3 regions of the uncultured Holdemanella sp. genome follow, and region 2 is predicted to be linked to each of the others. Evidence: a T-box and tRNA genes for the amino acid it is inferred to sense, from the RefSeq annotation. Region 2 holds a T-box; the other regions hold tRNA genes.

Region 1 (7,493 bases), on a different contig from region 2:
AGTCAAAAGAAATCAATGAATTTATTAAAGAAGAGAAGACAAATGATAATTGGTATGCGAGATTCTTTAAGCGAATCCCCAACATTCTGTATTTAATATTTACGATTCTTTGGATTGTCATTTCATTATTCATGAATATGTTTTAAAAAGAGGACATCTCCTATTATTGGAAATGTCCTTTATTGGTTGTCTTTCTTTAATTCGTCAAATTTTTGTTTCATTGTAGGATTGTTACGCGTTAGACGTTTGATTGTAAGATCCTCAGCTTTATTATTTGCCAACTGTAATTGTCTTTCACTCGATAATAAAGCTTCTTTTGTTTTTTGAAGATGTGAAATTGTTTTATCGATTTCTTCAATAGCTATGTTGAATTTTTTAGAAGCCAATTCGTAATTTCTTGAGAACTTCTGCTTAAAATCATTCATGCTCTCTTCAAAATTTGTGATATCAATATTTTGATTACGCACCAACTGTAATTCATTTTTATACTGCATAGAATTCAATGCAGCATTTCTTAAAATGGTGATCATTGGAATAAAGAACTGGGGACGGATCACATACATTTTTGGATAGCGATGCGATTTGTCGACTATGCCTGTATTATACAATTCATTCTCAGGTTCTAACATAGAAACAAGAACAGCATATTCACAATTCTTTTCATTACGATCTTTATCTAATTCTTTTAAGAAATCTTCGTTTTTATGTTTTGTAGCCGTTTTATCATTTTCGTTTTTCATTTCAAACATAATGGAAATGATTTCTACACCATTCTCATCTAACTCTCGATAGATATAGTCACCTTTAGATCCTGTACGAGCGTCGTTATCTTTTTCAAAGTATGCATTTTGAAAACCCGTCGCACGAAGCTTATTAAATTCAATTTCACAATGCTGTTCTAAAGATTCACCGATCATCTTAGTGGATTGTTTCAATTTAAAATCTTTATAGTAGGCAATTTGCTCATCTTTGGTTTGTAGTAAAGTATCATATTTTTCCTGCAAGCTCTTTTCTTGAAGCTGATATTTCATTTTATCCTGCTCGATTTGATTTTGTAGGTCTTGTTTAATACTCTTTACATTCAATTCATTTTCAACCTTTGCCTTATCCATATTTTGTTTTAAAGACTGGATTTCAAGATTCTTTTTATTTAACTGAGATTGGTATGTATTTTCTAGATTTGCCTTTAATACTTTTTCGTTGTTTGAAATGTTGTTCTTTAAGGCTTGAATTTCATTTTCCTTTGCCTGCAGCTGTAATTTATATTCTTGTTCAGTCTTAGATTCGTTGATTTTATTTTGTGAAAGGATTTGATCAAGCTTGGCATTTAATTTAGAAATCTCTAAATCTTTTTGATTTAATTGCTCCTGATATTCTTTTTGTGTTTCAGATTTTGTTAATTGTGTACTCGCTTCTAGTTTTTCTTTTAATGAAATGACTTCTTGTTCTTTATCATTTTGTTTTTGATTAAAATCCGATTGTAGCTGTTTGATTTCAAGTTCTTTATTTGCCTGAAGTTCTTTGATTTCTAAAGCCTTCTGATTTAATTTAGACTCATACTCTTTTTCTAATTTAGATTGAATGATTTGATTGGAATTTTTTTGTCTTTCATTTAATTCTTTTTCAAATTCTTCATTACGAACCTGTTGTAAGATTTCATGGTACTGACTCTCATCAACTTGAAATACGGTTCCGCAATTTGGACATTTTATTTGACTCATAAGCTACCTCCATATTATTTGTATTATAATCAATAAATTGACAGTATTCATGTCTAAAACTAAATTAATTATAATATTTAAAAAAAATCAAAAAAAGACTTGCATAATATAAAATCACATGGTATATTAAATAGGCATTCAGCGAATGGGCCTGTAGCTCAGGTGGTTAGAGCGCACCCCTGATAAGGGTGAGGTCGTTGGTTCAAGTCCATTCAGGCCCACCATTTGCTGAAGATATGGGGTGTTAGCTCAGCTGGGAGAGCACCTGCCTTGCACGCAGGGGGTCATCGGTTCGATCCCGATACGCTCCACCAATTTTAAAATGTAAGTCATCTTCGGGTGACTTTTTTTCTTGTTTAGAGGATTGATTATGTATATACAATATTATGATTCACCATTAGGGAAAATGTTATTGGCTGCCGATGAAATTGGATTGATTGGTGTTTGGTTTGAAAATCAAAAGTATTATGCGAATGGTTTAAAAGAACCTATTGAAAAAGAAACAGCTGTGTTAAAGGAAACGAAAGAATGGTTAAATCTTTATTTTAAAGGTAAAGAACCAAAGACTTTACCTAAGATGCATCTAATTGGAACACAGTTTCAAAAGAAAGTTTGGCAACTTCTTCTTAAAATACCCTATGGTAAAACTATGACATATAAGGACATCGCAAGAATGTTTTCACCAACAATGTCAGCACAGGCAGTGGGTGGTGCTGTAGGACATAATAAGATATCAATTTTGATTCCTTGTCATAGAGTGATTGGTTCAAATAATAATTTGACTGGATATGCAGGTGGAATCGAAAGAAAAGAAAATTTATTGAAATTAGAAAAAAAGAATGGTATTTAATATTGTTTTCACATTGCTTCTGTATAATGAAAAGTGCATACGCGTGTGTACTTTTTGAGGAGGAGGCAAAAGTCTTTCTATGAAAGGAAAAGGCACAAACATGTTGCGGTTTGGCATGAATGTGCAGAATACTACTTGTGGAGTATCTTGTGATGCTTTACGTCATACTTTTAGTGACGTTAGCTATTATAGTCGCTGTTAAGTAGAAGCAGTATTATCTTTCATGCCGAATCCCAAAAAAGCGAACCCCTAGGGATTGCAGTCCCTAGGGGTTCTTTCTTATCTTTCAATGCCAAATACATTATAACAGAAAATTTAAAACTTTATAATAAAATATAAATATAAATATAAATTATCTTTAGATTGTTTGGATTAAATTAGGTATTTAACTGGATTATGCAGATGGAATTGAAAAGAAATAAAAATTACTAAAATTTGGAGTTGTACATATAATGTGTACCTTTTTTTAATGGATGTAAAACGTAGATTCGAATTTACTGAAAATAAATGTAAGAAAATGCTTGCATAATTGAAAATGTGATGTTATTATTAACGCACAAAACACAAAGAGATGGAGTAGTAAAAGGAAGGTCTTTATTAGAGAGTTGTCGGTCGGTGCAAGACATGAAAGATTGAACTTTGAACTTACCATGGAGTGGTCAGGTTGATAAGACTTGGACGTATGCTTAACGTTAATAAAGCAGGATGTGATAGCATCTGAAATGAGTGCATTCTTAAATGAATGAAGAAGAGTGGTACCGCGGAAGTATTGTAATTCTAACCTTTCGTCTCTTCTGTCTAACAGGCAGCAAGAAACGATTGGTTTTTTTGTTAGCTTGTTGTGCACACTATAGGAGGAAATGTATGAAAGCACAAAAAGTTGGAAAAATGGCGATATTTTCGGTAGGCGCCGTATTGTTCTCAGCACATGCTGGAGGTGGATTTGCCACAGGAAATCAGGCAAATACATATTATGTAGGTTTAGGATGGACTGGTATTGTGAGTGCCATAATAGCTATGTTGCTATTGATATTGACAATGCGAGAAGCCATGGTGATGTATAACCAGAGAAATTTAACAAGTGCAAAGGAATTGTTTGAAAACTTATATCATCCATTCGATAAGTTGGAAATTTTATTTGAGATCTTTTTTAATATCATGGTTTTGATGGCAGTTGCAGCAGCAATCAGTGGTGCTGCTAGTGCATTACAACAATACTTTGGATTTAATTATTATGCTTGTGTCGTTGCGGTTGGAATTGTGGTTCTTTGCTTAACAATTTTTGGTGCCAATGTAGTTCGTATGGCCAGTACATATATGGGTATGGCAATTTTGGTGACAGCTATTGTTATTTATGGTATGGGAATCATGAAAGGTCAAAATATTGGAGCTATTTTAGCAAAAGATTTTACTGTGAATGGTTTTATGAACATGCCTAAAGCTATTTTAAATGCATTTACATATGCAGGCTTTCAATGTGTGACATTACCAACAATCGTTGCTTGTGGAGCTATCTTACCGGATCGTAAATCTTGTTCAAAAGCGATGTGGATCTCATTTGTGATGAATGCTGTTGCATTAGTTTTAAGTGTTTTGATGTTAATTTCTTGGAAGGGTGTTTATGGAGAAACAACTCTACCTACATTGACAAGTTTAAATGCAATGAATGCCAACTGGATGGTTGTTGTATATGGTATTTGTTTATTACTATGCTTAATTTCTACAGCAGTAACAACAACATTCGGATTTGTGGCTCGCTTTGAAAATATTCATGTTTTAAAAAATGTTACAAATCCAGTCAAGAAAAGAATTATTGTATCTGCATTTATTATTGTGGTATCTATGACGATTTCAATGGCTGGATTAACAAACATTATCAAATATGGATATGGTTATTGTGGATATTTAGCTATCGCAATTATCATTGTTCCATTCTTAACTGTAGGTGTATATAAGAATTATCATACAAAAAGTGTTAAAGTAAAAGAAGGAGTCGAAGTTTATGAAAACAATTGAAATGTCTAATTATTCAGTCGGAGAAAGCTGTTATAATGAAATCGGTAGTGTATGTGAAAAATACAACGTTAAAAAGGTTGTGTTGATTGGTGGTAAAAGAGCTTTGGCGGCGGCTGAGCCAAGAATTCGTGAAGCCATTAAAGAGACTGATATTATTATTACAGATTCAATTGTATATGGTATTGAATGTACAATGACAAACGTACATAAATTAACTTCAAATCCAAACGTACAAGAAGCAGATGTTATCTTTGCGATTGGTGGAGGAAAAGCAATTGACACTTGTAAAACCGCATCGATTGAAATGAATGACAAGATGGTCTTCTCATTCCCAACAATTTGTTCAAACTGTTCCGCCGCTACGGCCATTGCCGTAGTATATGACGATAATGGAGCATTGGACCACTATTCATATCCTCATTGTCCAGCACATATCTTTATCAATCCTGATGTTATCGCAAAAGCGCCAAGTGAATATTTCTGGGCCGGAATTGGGGATGCGTTGTCTAAACAATGTGAAGTTGAATTCGCAACAAAAGGAAAGACTTTAGATCATACAGCAACAATGGGTTTGGCATTAGCTAAAACTTGTACAGAGCCATTGTTGAAATATGGTAAACAAGGTATGGCGGATTGTGAAAATAATCAAAACTCTGAAGCAATTGAAGCCATTGCCTTGGATATTGTTGTATCCACTGGATATGTTTCAAACTTAACAAATCAACCAGAATATTATTATAATTCAAGCATTGCGCATGCCTTCTATAATGGAAGTTGTTCAATTGCTCGAGATGGACACCACTTGCATGGTGAAGTTGTATCTTTTGGTGTATTAGTATTATATGCATATGCCAAAGATGAAGAAAACTTAATGAAAATGGCAAAATTCAATAAATCAATTGGCTTACCAGTGACTTTGGCTGATGTAGATTTGAATGAAAGCCATTTAGAAGCTTTGACCCAAGCGGCTACGAAAACAAATGAGTGGAAAAATGCACCTTTCCCATTCACAAAAGAAGAGTTTATTGCCGCTATTAAAAAAGCAGATGCAGTTGGTCAAAGCTTATAAGAGATCGAGAAATCGATCTTTTTTTGTATATATTTTAGTTTTAAAGTGTATGTGAAATTTTGTGATTTGTATATTAACTTGCTTCATATGGTATAATAAACGCTGTAGGTGATAACTATGTTATTGTTTTTTAAAAGTTTACCAAGACTAGTACGTAGTGCTAGCAAAGATATGCATCGTCATTTCTCGATGACATTTTCTTCAATAATATCGATTGGTATTGCTTTGCTAATGGCTTTGTTTATATTTGTTATATATATGAATGTTGGTGGGTTCACAAATCAAATTGAAAGTGAATTCATGATTCAAATATCTTTAAATCCAACATTAGATAAAGAAGAAATAATGGATATATCAGGTTCTATTTCTTCAATGACTTCTGTAAAGAAAGTGAAGTATTCAAGTAAAGAAAATGAACTGGATGCACTAATCAAAGAAAATGGTGCTATGTTTGAACAATATAAGGGAGATGACAAAAATCCTTTATATGATGTTTTAAATGTAGAATTAAAAGATAATACAAAAATTTCAAAAGTGACAAAGAAAATATCTAAAATGGATGGAGTTGTTAACGCAACTTATGGCGGTAGTGCAATCAATACAATGATTAGTTTATTCAAAAACATTCGAGTTTGGGGTAGTGTCTTTGTTGGATTAATGGTATTTATTGCGATATTTTTAATTCGAAATACGATTAAAATGACAATTTTAGTTCGAAAAGATGAAATTGCCATCATGCGTACGGTAGGGGCCTACAACTGGTATATTTCCTTTCCGTTTGTTTTAGAAGGGATTTTTATCGGCTTTTGGGGGGCGTTAGGACCCGTTTTAATTTGTATATTTGGATATACAGGTTTATATCATGTGATGGATGGAATGTTTTTTAGCGATATGATGAGTATGCTAAAACCATATCCGTTTGTTTTATATACTTCACTAAGTATTCTTTTAATTGGAATGGTTGTTGGAATGTTAGGAAGTTATTTAGCAGTTAGAAAATATTTGAGGTGGACACGATGAAAAAATATAAAATTGGTGCAGGTTTTTTAAGTTTAACATTAGCTTGCTCTTTAGTTATGCCCGTTTCAGCTGAAGATTATTCAAATACAGAAGCTTGGTATGCCAAGTGTAGTCAAGCTCAAACTTCGGAATCAGGTATAAAAGCTTGCCAAGGATTTCAAGAATATCAAAAGAATCGAAGACAAGATCTTCAAAAGAATATTGAATCTTATAATTCAAGTATTGCTTCTTTGCAAAATGATACGTCAAAAATGGAGAAGCTTGCTAAGGAACAAAAGGATTTAGTTGCGAATTTACAAACGCAGATCAGTGAAAAAGAAAAATCGATTGAATTGATTGAAAAAAATATTGAAGAACTGGACGATAAAATTGAAGCTAAAGAATCCGAGATTGAAGCTTGGAATGACCAAATTGAAACGCGAATGAAAAATGAACAAACAACAATTGGTACAAATATGATTATTGATTTGATTATGGGATCAGATAGTTTGAGTGATATGCTTCGTCGTATTTCTGGTGTTGAAAGAATCACTGAAGATGATCAGTCGCAAATAAAAAAATTGAATAAATTGAAAAAAGAATTGGTTTTGCAGCAAGACGAACAAAAGCGTTTAGATAAAGATGCAAAAAATCAAAAAACAGAATTAGAATCGCAAAAACAACAGGCAACAGAATTAGAGGAATCTTATAATACTCTTGTAGAGCAATATCAAAAACAAATTGCACAGCTTGAAGCAGAGAAAAGATCAGCACAAGTTGATATGAATAGTATTCGTGATTTTGTGATTTCAACAAACTTTTCAGGTTCAATTGAATC
Region 2 (7,493 bases):
TCCAGTAATTAAAGCTACAACAGCAGTTAATACAAAGATAGTTCCTAAATATACAGCTGGAACTCTCCAGTCGATGATTTGGCGAACAGCTAATACTACACCAATAATCAAAATCAAGATTGAGAATGTTTCACCAATAGATCCAGGATAAGTTCCTAGAGCTAAACCTGCAAATCCACCATACTGAGATAAGAATGAATCTAATACAGAAGCATTTGCTGGTAACCAATGGTAAGCACTCGCAATTACTGTAGTTGGTGTAGCTTGTGTAATCAATCCAACACTAACACCAGTAAATGCTTGTAAAATTACAGCACGACCTACAGCTGCTGGGTTGAAGATATTTTGTCCAAAACCACCAAATAATAATTTAGCTAATACAATTGCGAAAATAGTCGCAATAATAACCGCATAACAAGACATATTAACAGGTACCATCAAAGTTAAAATGATAGCTGTAACCCATCCAAATGAGCTCTTTAAGAAAGTTTTAATATCTTTCTTCATAATCTTTGCGAAGATGGATTCGCAAACGAATGTTGTAATTAAAGAACAAGCTAATAAAAGAACACAATGCAAAGCAGCGCTAGCACCCCATGCAGATGCATAATAAATAACAGCTGCTACAAACACAACAAGTAAACTTAAAGATAATTCTTTCATGATACGTTGTGTTGACAAGTTATTCTTAATGCTTGGACTTACATGAAAAGTAAATTTCATTTGAATCCTCCCTACTTTTTCTTAAGCATAACAATACGTTTTGCCTTACGAACATTTTCAGTTACATCAATATGAGATGGACAAATATAAGTACACATTCCACATTCGATACAACTCATAACGCCACGTTTTGACATTTCATCAACGTCATTTGCCTTCAATGCAGCTGTAATTCTTACTGGCTGTAAACCACTTGGGCAATGATCACTACATTTACCACAACGTAAACATGCGATCGCATCATCATTGGCAGCTGGAAGTACAGTTAATGCATTCATAGCACGATCAACGACAAACATATCATTGACAATTGTTTTACCCATCATAGGTCCACCTGAAATCAAGCGAACTGTATCTTGTGTATATCCTCCACAAGCTTCAATGATTTCGCTTACTGGCATACCTACAGGTACACATACATTGTGTGGATCTTTTACGCATTCACCACTCACTGTTAAATTCTTTTGTGTGATGGCTTCCCCTTTTTCAAAGGCTTTCGCAATAGCGATGGCACTTGAAGCATTACCAATGATGGCGCCGGCTTCAGCTGGTAATCCACCATATTCTTTATGCAATACTTCACGAACTAGAACACGTTCCCAACCCATTGGGTAAACATCAGGGACTGGATAAACCTCAACACCAGCTGCATCTGTCAATGCAGATTTAACTTTTTCAATTAAATCAGGGTGAGATTCTTTGATACAAATGTAAACTGTTTTGGCTTCAGCCATCTTCTTCATGATTTTAGCACCTGTAACTAAATCTTGTGCATCATCCATGACAGAGCGGTAATCGGCTGTGATATAAGGCTCACATTCAACGGCATTGATCAATACATAATCAACTCCATCTGGTTTCATATATTTTACATAGGTTGGAAAACCAGCTCCACCTAAACCAACAATACCTGCATTCTTTACAAAATCAACACACTCTTGGCGAGTTGCACTTTGCCAGTCTAATGGCGCAAAAGATTGAACTTTGGTTTGTTTAAAATCGCATTCAATCACCATGTGATTTTGTGGACGCAAAGAATTGTGCATACGCTTAACAATTCCTTTGTAAGTTCCAGAAACACTTGAATAAATTGGCACATAAAAACCTGACTTTGTTTCAGCCAGTTTTGTTCCAACTGATACAGTATCTCCCTCTTCAACAAGAATATCAAAGTCTAAAGTACGTCCTGCAACTAAAGGAATATAAACTTCCTTTTTAGGCATAAGATGTAACAATTCAGACTTTTCTGTCAATTCTTTTTTACCAGGGATATGCTGTCTCATTGGTCCTAAAAATAGTGACATATAAATCCTACCTCCCATTTATACTAGTTAATCATAGGCCTTTTTTTTCACAAGTTCAAGATTTTTTTGACAATTTCCCATAATTTAGGTAAGTACTTACATTTACATTAAAGTCAATTCATCATATAATACTTCTATGCAAAAAAATAAGTCTATATTATCGTGGCTCATCCTATCGATTTGTTTTCTAATCTTTATAAGTTCTGTCATATTCTTCGTTCAAAACAAAGACAATAAAACAACAGAAGCCCTAAATGTTACACTAACAGATGTTGGCTTTGACACGCCCATCACTCTAAATTGCTCATGTTCACAAGCAGATTTTGCGAAATATACAAAAATCTTACGAAAGACATTTAAAGAAAACAACAAACGATTCGACCAATACCATGCCTATAAAAATATGAATAACCTATATACTTTAAATCATGAAGCATATGAACATCCCGTTCAAATGGATTCTACCTTTATTGATTGTTTAAAACTAGCTATAAAGATGCAGTGTGAAAACCCACAATTTGACATCAGTCAAGGAAGCCTATTAAATTTATGGCATGATGCTAGAGAAAACACACAAGTTCCACCAAGTGATGACAAAATTCAAGAAGCCTTAAAACATATTGATCTAAATAATATTCAAATTAATAAAAATGAAGTATCCTATTTGGATTCTGAATTATCCATTGATCTAGGTGCGATTGCCAAAGGCTATACAGCCCAGCTTGCCAAAGAAGCATTAAATAAAGCCGGATTAAAAAACGGCTATATCAATGCCGGAGGTAATGTTGTCTTACTTGGTGAAAAAGAAGATGGATCCAATTGGAAGATTGGTATTCAATCTCCTGATTCAAATGATGCTCTTGTTCAATATGAAACAAAAAAAGCCACATGTTTAGTCACAAGTGGAGATTACCAAAGATATTTTACCTACAAAAATAAAAAGTATTCCCATATTATTGATCCACAAACCGGTTATCCTGCAAACTATGTTCGTAGTGTTACCGTCATCACAAAAGACTCAGGCAAGGCCGATGCCTTAAGCACAACCTTATTTTGTATGAGTGTCAAAGATGGAATGAAATATCTATCTACCCTTGATTATGATGTACAAGCTATATGGATTGTGGATAAAGATACAGATATTAAAGCAGATCTTGAAACGAAAGATTATAAAATAATCACAACAGACAAAATTAAAAATAGAGTAACTCTTGTCGATTAGAGTTACTCTTTTCATTTACATATTAGTCATGTAATACGTGATTACAACGATCACACAATCCATCTTCATTTTCAGATTCTGTATAGTTCCAGCAACGAGGACATACATGACCTGTAGCCTTTTCTACTTTAACCTGACAAACTTCGAATTGTTCTAATTCATCATTTGTGAATGATACTTTAGATACAATGAACCATTGCGCTGCATTACTCAATACACGATCCATGATTTCTTTTTGTGCATCACTTACATGTAATACAACATGTGCTTCTAGTGATTTACCGATTAAACCTTGAGCACGAGCATTTTCAAGTGCTTTGAAGACATCCTTACGAACTTTGAATAATTCTTCCATATCCACTTTGATTTTATCAACATCAAAATCTAATTCTAAGTCTTTGAATGTAGTTAAATGGATACTTTCTTCATCAAAGTGCATATAGTCATTGACTTCTTCACAAGTATGAGCCAAGATTGGAGCCCATAATTTAGTCATCACTTCAACGGCATTATAAAGTACAGTTTGAACTTGACGACGAACTGGTGCATCTTCTTTTTCAATATAAAGAATATCCTTCGTGTAATCTAAGTAGTAAGCTGATAATTCGTTTGTCATTAAGTTTGTCAAATATGTAACAACATCTGAGAAACGATATTCATTATAAGCTTTTCTACAGTAATCTACGGCATCTTTTAATTCAGTTAAAATATATTGATCCAATTCACTCAATTCATTGAAGTTTACACAATCTTTTGCAGTAAATTGTTGATTATCTAAGTTTGCCATTAAGAAACGTAATGTATTACGTACTTTACGATAGTTTTCACTAACTTGTTTCAAGATCTTTTGACCCATTGAAACATCAGCTTGATAGTCTACACTACATGCCCATAAGCGTAAGATATCTGCACCATATTTCTTAGTGATTTCACTAGGTGCAACGGCATTCCATTGAGATTTAGACATCTTAACGCCTTTTTCATCCATAACGAAACCATGTGATAATACTTGTTTGTATGGAGCTTTACCATGAACAGCAGTACCTACGATTAAACTTGAGTTGAACCATCCACGATATTGGTCACTACCTTCAAAATATAAGTCAGCAGGATAACCTAAGCCACGATCCATCATAGCTCCTGTATGACTTGATCCTGAGTCAAACCAAACATCCATAGTATCTGTTTCTTTACGGAAGATTCCATTTGGAGAATGTTCATTCGTATATCCTTCTGGTAATAAATCTTTAACATCTCTTTCAAACCAAACGTTTGATCCATATTCACCAACTAATTCAGCTACGTGATCAAAGATTGCTTGATCCATGATTGGAGTATCATCTTCACCATAAACAATTGGAATTGGAACACCCCAAGCACGTTGACGAGAAATACACCAGTCATTACGATCGGCAATCATATTGTGCATACGTTGTTCACCCCAGGCAGGTACCCAAGATACAGAGTGAATTTGTTCTAATAATTCATCACGAATTTGATCAATTGACGCAAACCATTGTGTTGTAGCACGGAAAATAATTGGTTTTTTAGTACGCCAGTCATGTGGGTATGAGTGCGTGATGAATTGAAGTTTTAATAATACACCCAATTCATCTAATTTTTGAGTGACAGTCTTGTTGGCATCTTCTACATATTGACCTGCAAGCCATTCTCCAACATCATCCATCATGCATCCTTGTGCATCTACGTTACAATATACTGGCAAACCATATTTCATACCAATATTAAAGTCATCCACACCAAATCCAGGTGCTGTATGAACACATCCAGTACCAGCATCGGCTGTTACGTGATCTCCACACATCAATAAACTTTCTCTTTCTGGATATAATGGGTGAGTACAAGTAATATATTCAAATTCTTTACCTTTGAAAGTTTTTAAAACATCACGTTTTTCAACTTCAAACTTATCACACAATTCTTCAACCATGCTTGAAAGCATAATCAATTTACCCTTTTCTGTATCCACTAATGAATAATCAAAATCAGGGTTCACACTGATTCCTAAGTTTGCAGGAATTGTCCAAGGTGTTGTTGTCCAAATGACGAAGTTGCAATCTGTATCTAATACGCCTTTTCCGTCTTTAACGGCAAATTTAACATAAATTGTTGGACTCTTAACATCTTTATATTCAACTTCCGCCTCAGCTAAAGCTGATTCACTACTTGGTGACCAATAAACTGGTTTTAATCCTTTGTAGATCAAACCTTTCATAGCCATCTTTCCAAAGATTTCAATTTGGTGTTTTTCAAAACCCTTTTGAAGAGTGATATAAGGATGATCATAATCTCCAATAGATCCTAAACTTAAGAATCCAGCTTTTTGATTAGCTACTTGTTTTAGAGCATAGTCATAACAGATTTTTCTAAATTCAGCAATCCCCATTTTTTTACGGTCATAACCCAATTTAGTAACCGCAGTTTCAATTGGTAAACCATGAGTATCCCATCCAGGAATATATGGTGTGTTATATCCTTCCATAAAGTGAGATTTTATAATGACATCTTTTAACACTTTATTTAAGGCATGCCCTAAGTGGATATCCCCATTGGCATAAGGAGGACCATCATGTAACACAAATGATTCTGCTCCTTCTCTTCTTTCTAACATCTTTTCATACAATTTTTCATCTTGCCAGCGTTTCTGGAAACCAGGCTCTTTTTTAGTCAAATTTCCACGCATTTCAAATGCCGTTTTAGGCATATGAAGAGTTTCTTTGTAGTCCATACTTTATCTCCTTTTCAAAATAAAAAAAACGTCCTAATAAAAGGACGTAATAAACACGCGGTACCACCTTAATTCATAGTTTACACTATGCACTTTGATGAGATAACGGATCATCCGGATCAAACTACTATAATTTCGTAAGATCAGCTCAAAAGGGATACCTAAATTCTTATTCATACAATGTTTCACCAAATTTCATTGCTCTCTTAAATCCTAACGAATAAAGGCGTGTCTTTATCTTAGCTAAATATATTGATCAAAGTTCAAAACAAGTCTTCCCTTTTTTGTGGTTGAAATAACCTCTTTAAACTGGAATCGACCTGTCTTTCTGATTGACACGAAATCATTATTGCACAATTGTAAATTTTGTTCAAGTACCACATCATTAACTTTCACAAATCCAGCATGAATCTTTTTTAATGCTTCACTTCTTGAACAATGTGACAATTGAGCAATAATACTATCTAAACGTAGACTGCTGCACATGATACGTATTTCTTTTTTATTACTTTTTGTGATTTCATAATCCAAACACTCTTCAAAACATACATTACACTTACCAATCTGCGTACAATTATCGATAATATATTTTGAAATTTTTTCTTTGCAAAAAATATATAAGTCATCTTCTTGTACAATTAAATCGCCAATGACACTTCTTTCAATACCCGAATGCATTAAACATCCTAGTAAATCAGAGTGTGTTAATGTTTTGAATTTTGAATTGTATGTGGCATGAAGACAAACACAATCACTAAAACCCTCATATCCTTCGGGTATAAAGCATGCGATTTTTCTTTCTGCCTCATCATAGCCCCCATCAAATACAAGATGAATATTTTTAGGTACCATATTCTGAAGAATAGCTTGTTCAGAAATCGATAAAAAATAGGTCATGATCAGCCTATTTTGTTTTTGAAAGATACGAATCTGATCTTTCATCTGCGAAATAAACACCTCATGACCTACCATAAATGAGCTCATTAAAAGTAAATATTAGTCTTCATCTTCGAAGTCATCAGGACTTCCTAATGAAATAGTTCCTTGTACACCTATTTCAGCTGGAGAACATAAAATTACGTTCTGACCAATTTTCTGAATTTTACCATCAAGTGCATATACAACACCTGTTAAAAAATCAATAGTACGTTGTGCATAGTCACGATCTAGCTTGTGTAAATTAACTACAACAGCACGACCTTCTTTTAAACGTTGTCCTACTTCCTCAGCTTCTCCAAAGCTTCTTGGTTCAAACAATACCATTTTTGTATTTGAATTCAAAGAAGTTGTGTTCGTACGAGCTTTTGGTCTCTCATAACGACTTTGAGGTTCTACTTCTTCTACCTTTTCAGCTTGTGGTGCTTCTTGATAATCGTCTTCTTCTTCGATTGGAGCAACGAAGTCTTTTACTTTATCCATAAATCCCATGGGAAAAACCTCCTTAACGAACATAATTATAGCACAAAGAATGACTTATTCAAACTTATATTCTTTT
Region 3 (7,493 bases), on a different contig from region 2:
ACAAATATATTGTCTTTATTGGGTGGATTAGCTTTATTCCTATATGGAATGCAGATGATGGGAAATGGTCTTGAAGCTGCGGCTGGAGATCGCTTAAAACAAATTTTAGAGAAATTAACTTCAAATCGATTTTTAGGTGTAATTGTAGGTGCACTTGTTACGGCAGTTATTCAAAGTTCGAGTGCAACAACAGTTATGGTTGTAGGTTTTGTCAATGCACAAATGATGACTTTACAACAAGCTGTTTGGATTATTATGGGAGCCAATGTAGGTACAACAATTACAGGTCAATTGATCGCATTAGATGTTAGCGCCATTGCTCCATTAGTAGCCTTTATGGGTGTAGCTTTAATTATGTTCACAAAAAGTGCGAAGGCAACTGATTTTGGCCAAATTATTGCTGGTTTAGGTATTCTTTTTATTGGTATGAATATGATGAGTACAGCTATGATGCCATTAAGAGAATCAAAGGAATTTGTTGAATTAGTGACACACTTCTCAAATCCGGTGGTTGGTATTTTAGTAGGTGCTGGTTTTACCGCTTTAATTCAATCAAGTTCAGCCTCTGTAGGTATTTTACAGGCATTGGCAGCCAGTGGTGTTATTGGCTTAGATGGAGCTGTATATGTATTGTTTGGGCAAAACATTGGTACTTGTATTACAGCCGTTCTTGCATCAATTGGAACGAGTCGTGAGGCTAAACAAGCGACAGCTATTCACTTGAGTTTCAATATTATTGGTACAGTAATATTTACATTAGTATGTATGTTCACACCATTGGTATCTTTGGTGATTCATTGGACTCCATATAATGCGACAGCTCAGATTGCGAACATGCACACATTGTTTAATATTTGTACAACGTTATTATTGCTTCCATTTGGAAAATATTTGGCTGAATTTGCACAACACATCTTACCAGTAGAGAACAAAGAAACAGAAGATGATCGTTTATTATATTTGCAACCTCTTCCAAAGTCAAAGAAGATGATTGGTGGTGCCGCAATTTCTGTAAAACAAATCAATGATGAAACATTGCACATGTTAGAATTGGCCTACGAAAATGTAAGTCAGGCTTTTGGACAGTTACTACAGTTTAGTGATAAAAATGATGAACAAATCTATCGAAGAGAAGATACAGTTAACTATTTGGATAAAGTCATTAGTGAGTATATTAGTACTGCTTTAGCGACTCCTAACTTGAATGTGAATATTTCTCAAGCTTTATCAAGCTATTATTTGATGTTGGTAGATATTGAACGTATTAGTGATTATGCGGTGAATATGAATCATCAGGCAGCTAAACGTCTTCAAGATCAGATGACTATTTCGGAAATTGAAATTGTTGAACATATGCAGAAATTATGTGTAGATATGAAAAATGATTTGTATGATGTAGAAGAAGCAGAACGTAAGGACGATGTGATTGATTCACTTGTATCAAGTTGGCGCGAAGCACAGATTCAAGCATTAAAACAACAGAAATGTTCGAGTGAAGTAAGTATGATGTTATCACGTATATTTACAGACTTTGAACGTATCAATGACCACGCATTAAATGTGTCACAAGAGTTTGATAAGATTAATATAGAAATCCCAGAATAAGCAGTTTTTCTGCTTATTTTTTTCGTGGATTTTGTTATAATCTTGTTATGAATATTGAAAAATTATTAAATACAATTATTGAAGCAGGGAAGATGTTAGTAGAGAGTGGTGCAGAAGTCAATCGTGTTGAAGAGACAATGGTCAGAATGTGTCGTTGTTTTGAGGGGATTGAGTATGCGGATAGCTACGTAACTTTAACTGGCATCATGTTTTCGTTAACATATGAAAATAAAACGATAACACGTATTTGCAGGGTGCATACGGGAGAGGTAGATTTAAATCGCATTGATCAAATTAATACGCTTTCTAGAAGAATTTGTTCAAATCCAATGTCAGTGGATGAATTGGCTGGTGAATTGGATCGAATTAAGGGCATGTCTCGCTATACTTTTAAAGAGACAATGCTTTTTGGTGCGGTTGGCGCAGCTGGATTTGGGATTTTCTTTAATGGGACTTTATTAGAAATTGTGATGTCCTTTTTTATTGGGATTTTGATTCGTTGTATGAGTTGTTTCTTGTCAAAGCACAAACTCAATTCTTTCTTGAATAATGCGATATCTGCGGGATCTGCAGCATTGAGTGCTCAATTGATTCATCAAGTATTGCCTCAGACCAATGTGGATATTATGGTAATTTCGAGTTTTATGCTTCTAGTTCCAGGACTTGCGATTACGAATGCGATTCGTGATACGATTGCAGGAGATTATGTATCTGGTGTTGCAAGAGCAGCAGATGCATTTTTATGCGCAGTTGCTATTGCGGTAGGTGCTGGTTTTGTGATGTATTTTTGGATATAGGGGAATGGAAATATGGTGTATGTAATTTTAAAATCAGGTATATCTTCATTCCTTGCAAGTTTGGGATTTGGTTTCCTTTTCAATATCAAAGGAAGAAATTTATGGATAGCCGGTGTTGTAGGTGCTATTGGAGGTGCCTGTTATAAGGTGTCATTATATTTAGGGTGTTCGGAAATTCTATCGAATTTTTATGGAGCCTTAGGTTTGGCATTAGCTTCAGAAATTTTAGCACGTAAATGCAAGACTCCGGTAACAACATTTTTAGTTTGCGCATTAATTCCTTTGGTTCCTGGTGGTGGGATGTATCGTACAATGCTTGCGGCTATTCGTGGTGATGCACAGAACACATTGAATATGGGACTTCAAACATTGAGTATTGCGGGGGTTTTAGCATTAGGAATTCTTTTGGTTTCAACAATTATGCGTGTGTATTATCAAGAAAAGAGAAAAATTTTAGAAAAAAAGCAAAAAAGTACTTGCAATCATTAATATTTATGGTATTATATATAAGCGTCTTGGGGATATGGGCCTGTAGCTCAGGTGGTTAGAGCGCACCCCTGATAAGGGTGAGGTCGTTGGTTCAAGTCCATTCAGGCCCACCATGATTTCTTTAGACGCTTAATATAATGGGGTGTTAGCTCAGCTGGGAGAGCACCTGCCTTGCACGCAGGGGGTCATCGGTTCGATCCCGATACGCTCCACCATTTGTAAAATTTAAACTGCATATGCAGTTTTTTTTTTATACTTTTTTCATTCTATGTTATAATCATAAGTAATCGGATGATTAGAAAGCTGAGTAGATGTATGGAAAAAGAATTTTACGAAGAATTTGAAGATATGGAAGCCGGTATCGACCAAAAACAGGCTCTTGTCGAAGAATCAAAAAAAGTTGATGAAATTGAAGATTTCAGTGAAGCGGTTCGCTTTGTGAATGATTTGAAAAAAAGATGGAGAAAGACTGGTTTTGGTGAGTCTTTGGCAGAAGAAAAGTTAAGAGAAGAATTTGACGCAAACGTTGAAAAAGTATATGAAAAACAAAAGGCATTGGCTCAAAAAGTGGTTGATGTAAAGGAAGCTTTGATCAAAGAAGCTGAAAAAACTTCTTTATCAGATGACTTTAAAAAGGCTACTGAAAAGATGACTTCCTTAATGGATCAATGGAAAGTTTCTGGAAATGCCGGAAAGAAAACAGATGATGAATTGTGGGAACGTTTCAATGCAGCTCGTCAGAAGTTCTATGATCGTAAACACGCAAACTGGGAAAATAGAGCCGCTCAGTTTGAAAATGCTAAAAAGGTAAAAGAAGATTTAATTGAAAAGGCTAAATCTTTACAAGATTCTGAAGAATGGCAAAAAACAAGTGCTAAATATAAAGAATTGATGGATGCATGGAAAGCTGCAGGAAATGCAGGTCGTGAATTTGATGATGAATTATGGAATGCATTTAATGAAGCACGTCAAAAATTCTACGCAAAACGTAATGAGTTCTATGAAAAATTGCATGCTGAACATGATGAAAAATATGCAGAAAAACAAGCTTTAGTAAAAGAAGCTAAATCAATTGCAGGTTTACAAGAATATACTCGTGAACAAACTGCAATGATGAAAGAATTATCAAATAAATGGAAATCAATTGGTTTCTGTGGAAAAGATAAAGAAGACGAAATTTGGAATGAATTCAGAGGTGTTATGGACGAATATTTTGCAGGGCTAAAATCGGCTAGCGAAAAGCGTCGTGCAAACTGGCGTGATCACATGGCAGAAATCATTTCTCGTAAAGAAGAACAAATCGCAAACCAAAAACGTCAAATTAAACGTCTTCAAGATGATATGACAGGCTTGGTAAGTGAGGCTACAGTGGCTGACTTACAAGATCAAGTAGAAGATAAAGAAGACTTTATTAAACAACTTGAACAAGAGATTGAAGACATTGAAAAGAAATTAGCAGAGTAGTTGATCTACTCTCTTTTTCTTGGGGTTTATTATATGAATTTTCATGAATGTATGAAGCTGTTTTATCCAGAAACAAAAATTATATTATATAATCAAAAAAACGAAGTTGTATTAGAAGGATATGTCAAAGATATTCGCCAAGAATGTGAAAAATATCATAATATAGAAGTGACATTCGTATCGGGTAGGGCGGATACAACAGGACTTAAAATTTGGCTAGATATGTAAAAGGAAGAAAGTTTAGTGCTTTCTTCCTTTTCGTTTCTAGTATTTCATATTGCTTTTGATCACATCATGATCTTTTAATAGTTTTTCAATAACTGTACCTTTGATTGCCTTAAGAATTGGTTTTTTGAACACATTTAAAGGTCCTAAGTTAATTTCTAATGGGGATTTACCATCCATTAATTTTACGCTTGAATCTAATAGTTCACGTACATCGTATACACTGCCCCAAACTTCTGGAACACCACGATCTACACCGAGTAATCCGTATACAGCTTCCATTGCGGTACGAACTGAATATTCAGTGGTGAAGACCGTGTCTCTTGGTGTGTCGGCAAATTGTCCTAAGAATGCGAAGTTTACACATCCATCAGGAATTACATCTGGACGATCACCTTTCGTTCTAGGCATGAAGAATGCAGTAATGTATGGCATCATTGTAGGAACGCATCTTGCGGAATTTGTAGCTAATTCTTCAATTTGATCTGTTGGAACACCCAAATGATATAGCCATTCTTCTGTAATTTCTTTACCGGTACATTCTCTCATTGGCTTTTTAATGTAGTCACCATCTACATCGGTAAATAGTCCATATACCCAAACGCATACTTTATTTGGATCTTGGTTTTTGAATTGTCCTTGACGATTGATTGTCCAACTCAATAACCAACTTGAATCTCTACAAGTGACAATACCACCAGTAACTGTTTTTCCACTACGAGGATCACGCTTACAGATGTTAGTGATGTAAGGAATAATTTTATCATCTAATGTTGTTACTGTTGCAGATTCCCAATTTGTCTTTGAAATGTCTGAGCAGAATTTTTCTGGGTGACCAAAGCTAGGATCTTGTTTTGCGATGTTTTTCCACAAGTTCCAGCATCCACTTGTTCTAACTTCAGCATCTCCATTAGGCGCATGATCTTGATCGCCATAAATAGTTCCTTCTGTACAACTTCCATTTGTCACAAATACTAAATCGTTTTCAGTTAATACAATGCCAGTTTCTGTACCGTTGACTTTGCATTCGATTGTCTTCGCAACTTTTTTGTCACCTACAAATTCGAATTCAACATTTGTGACTTCTGTATTAAATTGGAAGTCTACACCATGAGCTTCTAGATATTTCTGCATAGGAAGAATCAATGATTCATATTGGTTGTATCTTGTGAATTTTAATGCACTGAAATCAGGAAGGCCTGAAATGTGGTGAATGAACCTTTGGAAGTATAATTTCATTTCTAAGGCTGAGTGCCAGTTTTCAAACGCAAACATACTTCTCCAATACATCCAGAATGTTGAATCGAATACTTCTTCATCAAACACATCTTCGATTGTCTTATCGTACAAGTCTTCATCTGGTGTCATGAATAATTTCATAATTTCCATAGCACCCTTTGTACTTAAGTCAAACTTACCATCTGTATGTGCATCTTTTCCTTGGTTGATTGTTGCACGACACAATGAGTAGTTAGGATCATGTTTATTTAACCAATAGTATTCGTCTAATACACTAGCACCTTCAACTTCTAATGAAGGAATGTTTCTGAATAAATCCCATAAACATTCGAAGTGGTTTTCCATTTCACGACCACCTCTCATGACATATCCGCGAGTTGGATCATAAATTCCATCACATGCTCCACCAGCAATGTCCATGGCTTCTAAAATATGGATATTTTTACCTGGCATTTGTCCATCACGAACTAAGAAACAAGCAGCAGCTAGTGCAGCAAGTCCACTACCTACGATATACGCATGTTTATTATCTACACCTGCTGGTTTTTCTGGGCGTGCAAAAGCTTCATAGTTTCCATTTGTGTAGTAAATACCTTTAGAGTTCTTTTCGTATTTTCCTCTTTCAGTATTACGATAGTCGCTTGTAACTTTCTTTTCTTCTTCTTTCTTTTTGTCGCTCACTTTTTTTGCAGTAAATAAAGCAGCACCAGTAGCTGCAGCAGTAAGGCCTGCAATGCCTAATTTTACATTATTCTTTGACATATACATGTCCTCCTTTGTTCTTATAACTACACGATAATGGAGGACAAAAATAAAAACCATAAACAAAAAAAGCAAGATGATAATTTTTTTATCATTTTGCTTCATTTGTAAAGTTTGAAATTGAATTTGCGATGGAACCATGCAAAGTATTAGCCATATTATAGATGATTTCATGGTAGTCTTCATACATACCTTTTTGAATCCAATCAAGCATGATACCTACAAAACTGTATTTGTAGAAATCTGCAATGAATTGAATTTGTTCTTCTGTAATATTGGTTCCTTGTGCTTTTTCGCGGACGACTCCTAAAATAAGGTCATGTACTGTAGTAAATAAAAAGCGTTCAATACTATCTTGTGTTGTTGTATGGTATACATTTAATATAAATGGTTTATTTTGAAGGACTGCTTCAAATATAGAGGTTAAGCCTTCTTGCCAAGTGTCATAGGTTTTGTTTCCTTTTAGTGCATTTGTTGCATCATAAATACAAGACCATTCGACTAGGTCGTAAATATCTTTAAAATGATAGTAGAAAGACATTCTTGAAATGCCAATATCATCTGTTAAATCTTTAATGGTAATCTTATCTAATGGCTTTTTTAATAAGAATCTTTTTAGGGATTGTTCTAAGGCAAGTTTCGTTAAGTTTGACATATTTAAATATTATAAAAAAATGGGTCTCCCGTCAATTCTTAGGAGACCATGAACATTAAATTCTGAGTGGCTGTAACAAACAGAATTTTTTCTTGCCCTAGCTGTAATAGGGCCCTTTGAATATTGTAGATGTACTTCTTGTAAGCACACTTACACTATAGTAATATCATTTGTTAATTTAATCAAAACATTTTGTGAAATTTTGGGAAAATGTATAAATTAATGAGCTATATTGATTGATCTTGTATACTGTAAGA

What was found. The T-box of region 2 lies ahead of ileS (isoleucine--tRNA ligase). A T-box ahead of a tRNA ligase gene usually reads a tRNA of that ligase, here a tRNA-Ile.
Region 1: it has a tRNA-Ile gene. The T-box ahead of ileS (isoleucine--tRNA ligase) is inferred to sense a tRNA for this amino acid. The anticodon was not compared.
Region 3: it has a tRNA-Ile gene. The T-box ahead of ileS (isoleucine--tRNA ligase) is inferred to sense a tRNA for this amino acid. The anticodon was not compared.

What each region holds. Positions count from the first base shown of each region.
Region 1 is NZ_CATVYQ010000004.1:13,441-20,933, forward strand. It holds gene Q3907_RS01335 (CPBP family intramembrane glutamic endopeptidase) at 1-146, shown strand, start outside; gene Q3907_RS01340 (DUF2130 domain-containing protein) at 180-1,721, opposite strand; tRNA gene Q3907_RS01345 (tRNA-Ile) at 1,869-1,945, shown strand; tRNA gene Q3907_RS01350 (tRNA-Ala) at 1,960-2,035, shown strand; gene Q3907_RS01355 (methylated-DNA--[protein]-cysteine S-methyltransferase) at 2,092-2,571, shown strand; gene Q3907_RS01360 (hypothetical protein) at 2,651-2,773, shown strand; T-box leader at 3,129-3,367, shown strand; gene Q3907_RS01365 (hypothetical protein) at 3,436-4,587, shown strand; gene Q3907_RS01370 (iron-containing alcohol dehydrogenase family protein) at 4,574-5,656, shown strand; gene ftsX (permease-like cell division protein FtsX) at 5,774-6,676, shown strand; gene Q3907_RS01380 (murein hydrolase activator EnvC) at 6,673-7,493, shown strand, end outside.
Region 2 is NZ_CATVYQ010000011.1:100-7,592, reverse strand. It holds gene Q3907_RS03320 (RnfABCDGE type electron transport complex subunit D) at 1-723, opposite strand, end outside; gene Q3907_RS03315 (RnfABCDGE type electron transport complex subunit C) at 735-2,027, opposite strand; gene Q3907_RS03310 (FAD:protein FMN transferase) at 2,164-3,249, shown strand; gene ileS (isoleucine--tRNA ligase) at 3,272-5,998, opposite strand; T-box leader at 6,036-6,248, opposite strand; gene Q3907_RS03300 (YlmH/Sll1252 family protein) at 6,242-6,940, opposite strand; gene Q3907_RS03295 (cell division protein SepF) at 6,995-7,426, opposite strand.
Region 3 is NZ_CATVYQ010000049.1:1,993-9,485, reverse strand. It holds gene Q3907_RS08895 (Na/Pi cotransporter family protein) at 1-1,605, shown strand, start outside; gene Q3907_RS08890 (threonine/serine exporter family protein) at 1,653-2,402, shown strand; gene Q3907_RS08885 (threonine/serine exporter family protein) at 2,415-2,891, shown strand; tRNA gene Q3907_RS08880 (tRNA-Ile) at 2,928-3,004, shown strand; tRNA gene Q3907_RS08875 (tRNA-Ala) at 3,031-3,106, shown strand; gene Q3907_RS08870 (DUF349 domain-containing protein) at 3,207-4,355, shown strand; gene Q3907_RS08865 (hypothetical protein) at 4,407-4,583, shown strand; gene Q3907_RS08860 (oleate hydratase) at 4,620-6,581, opposite strand; gene Q3907_RS08855 (TetR/AcrR family transcriptional regulator) at 6,673-7,236, opposite strand.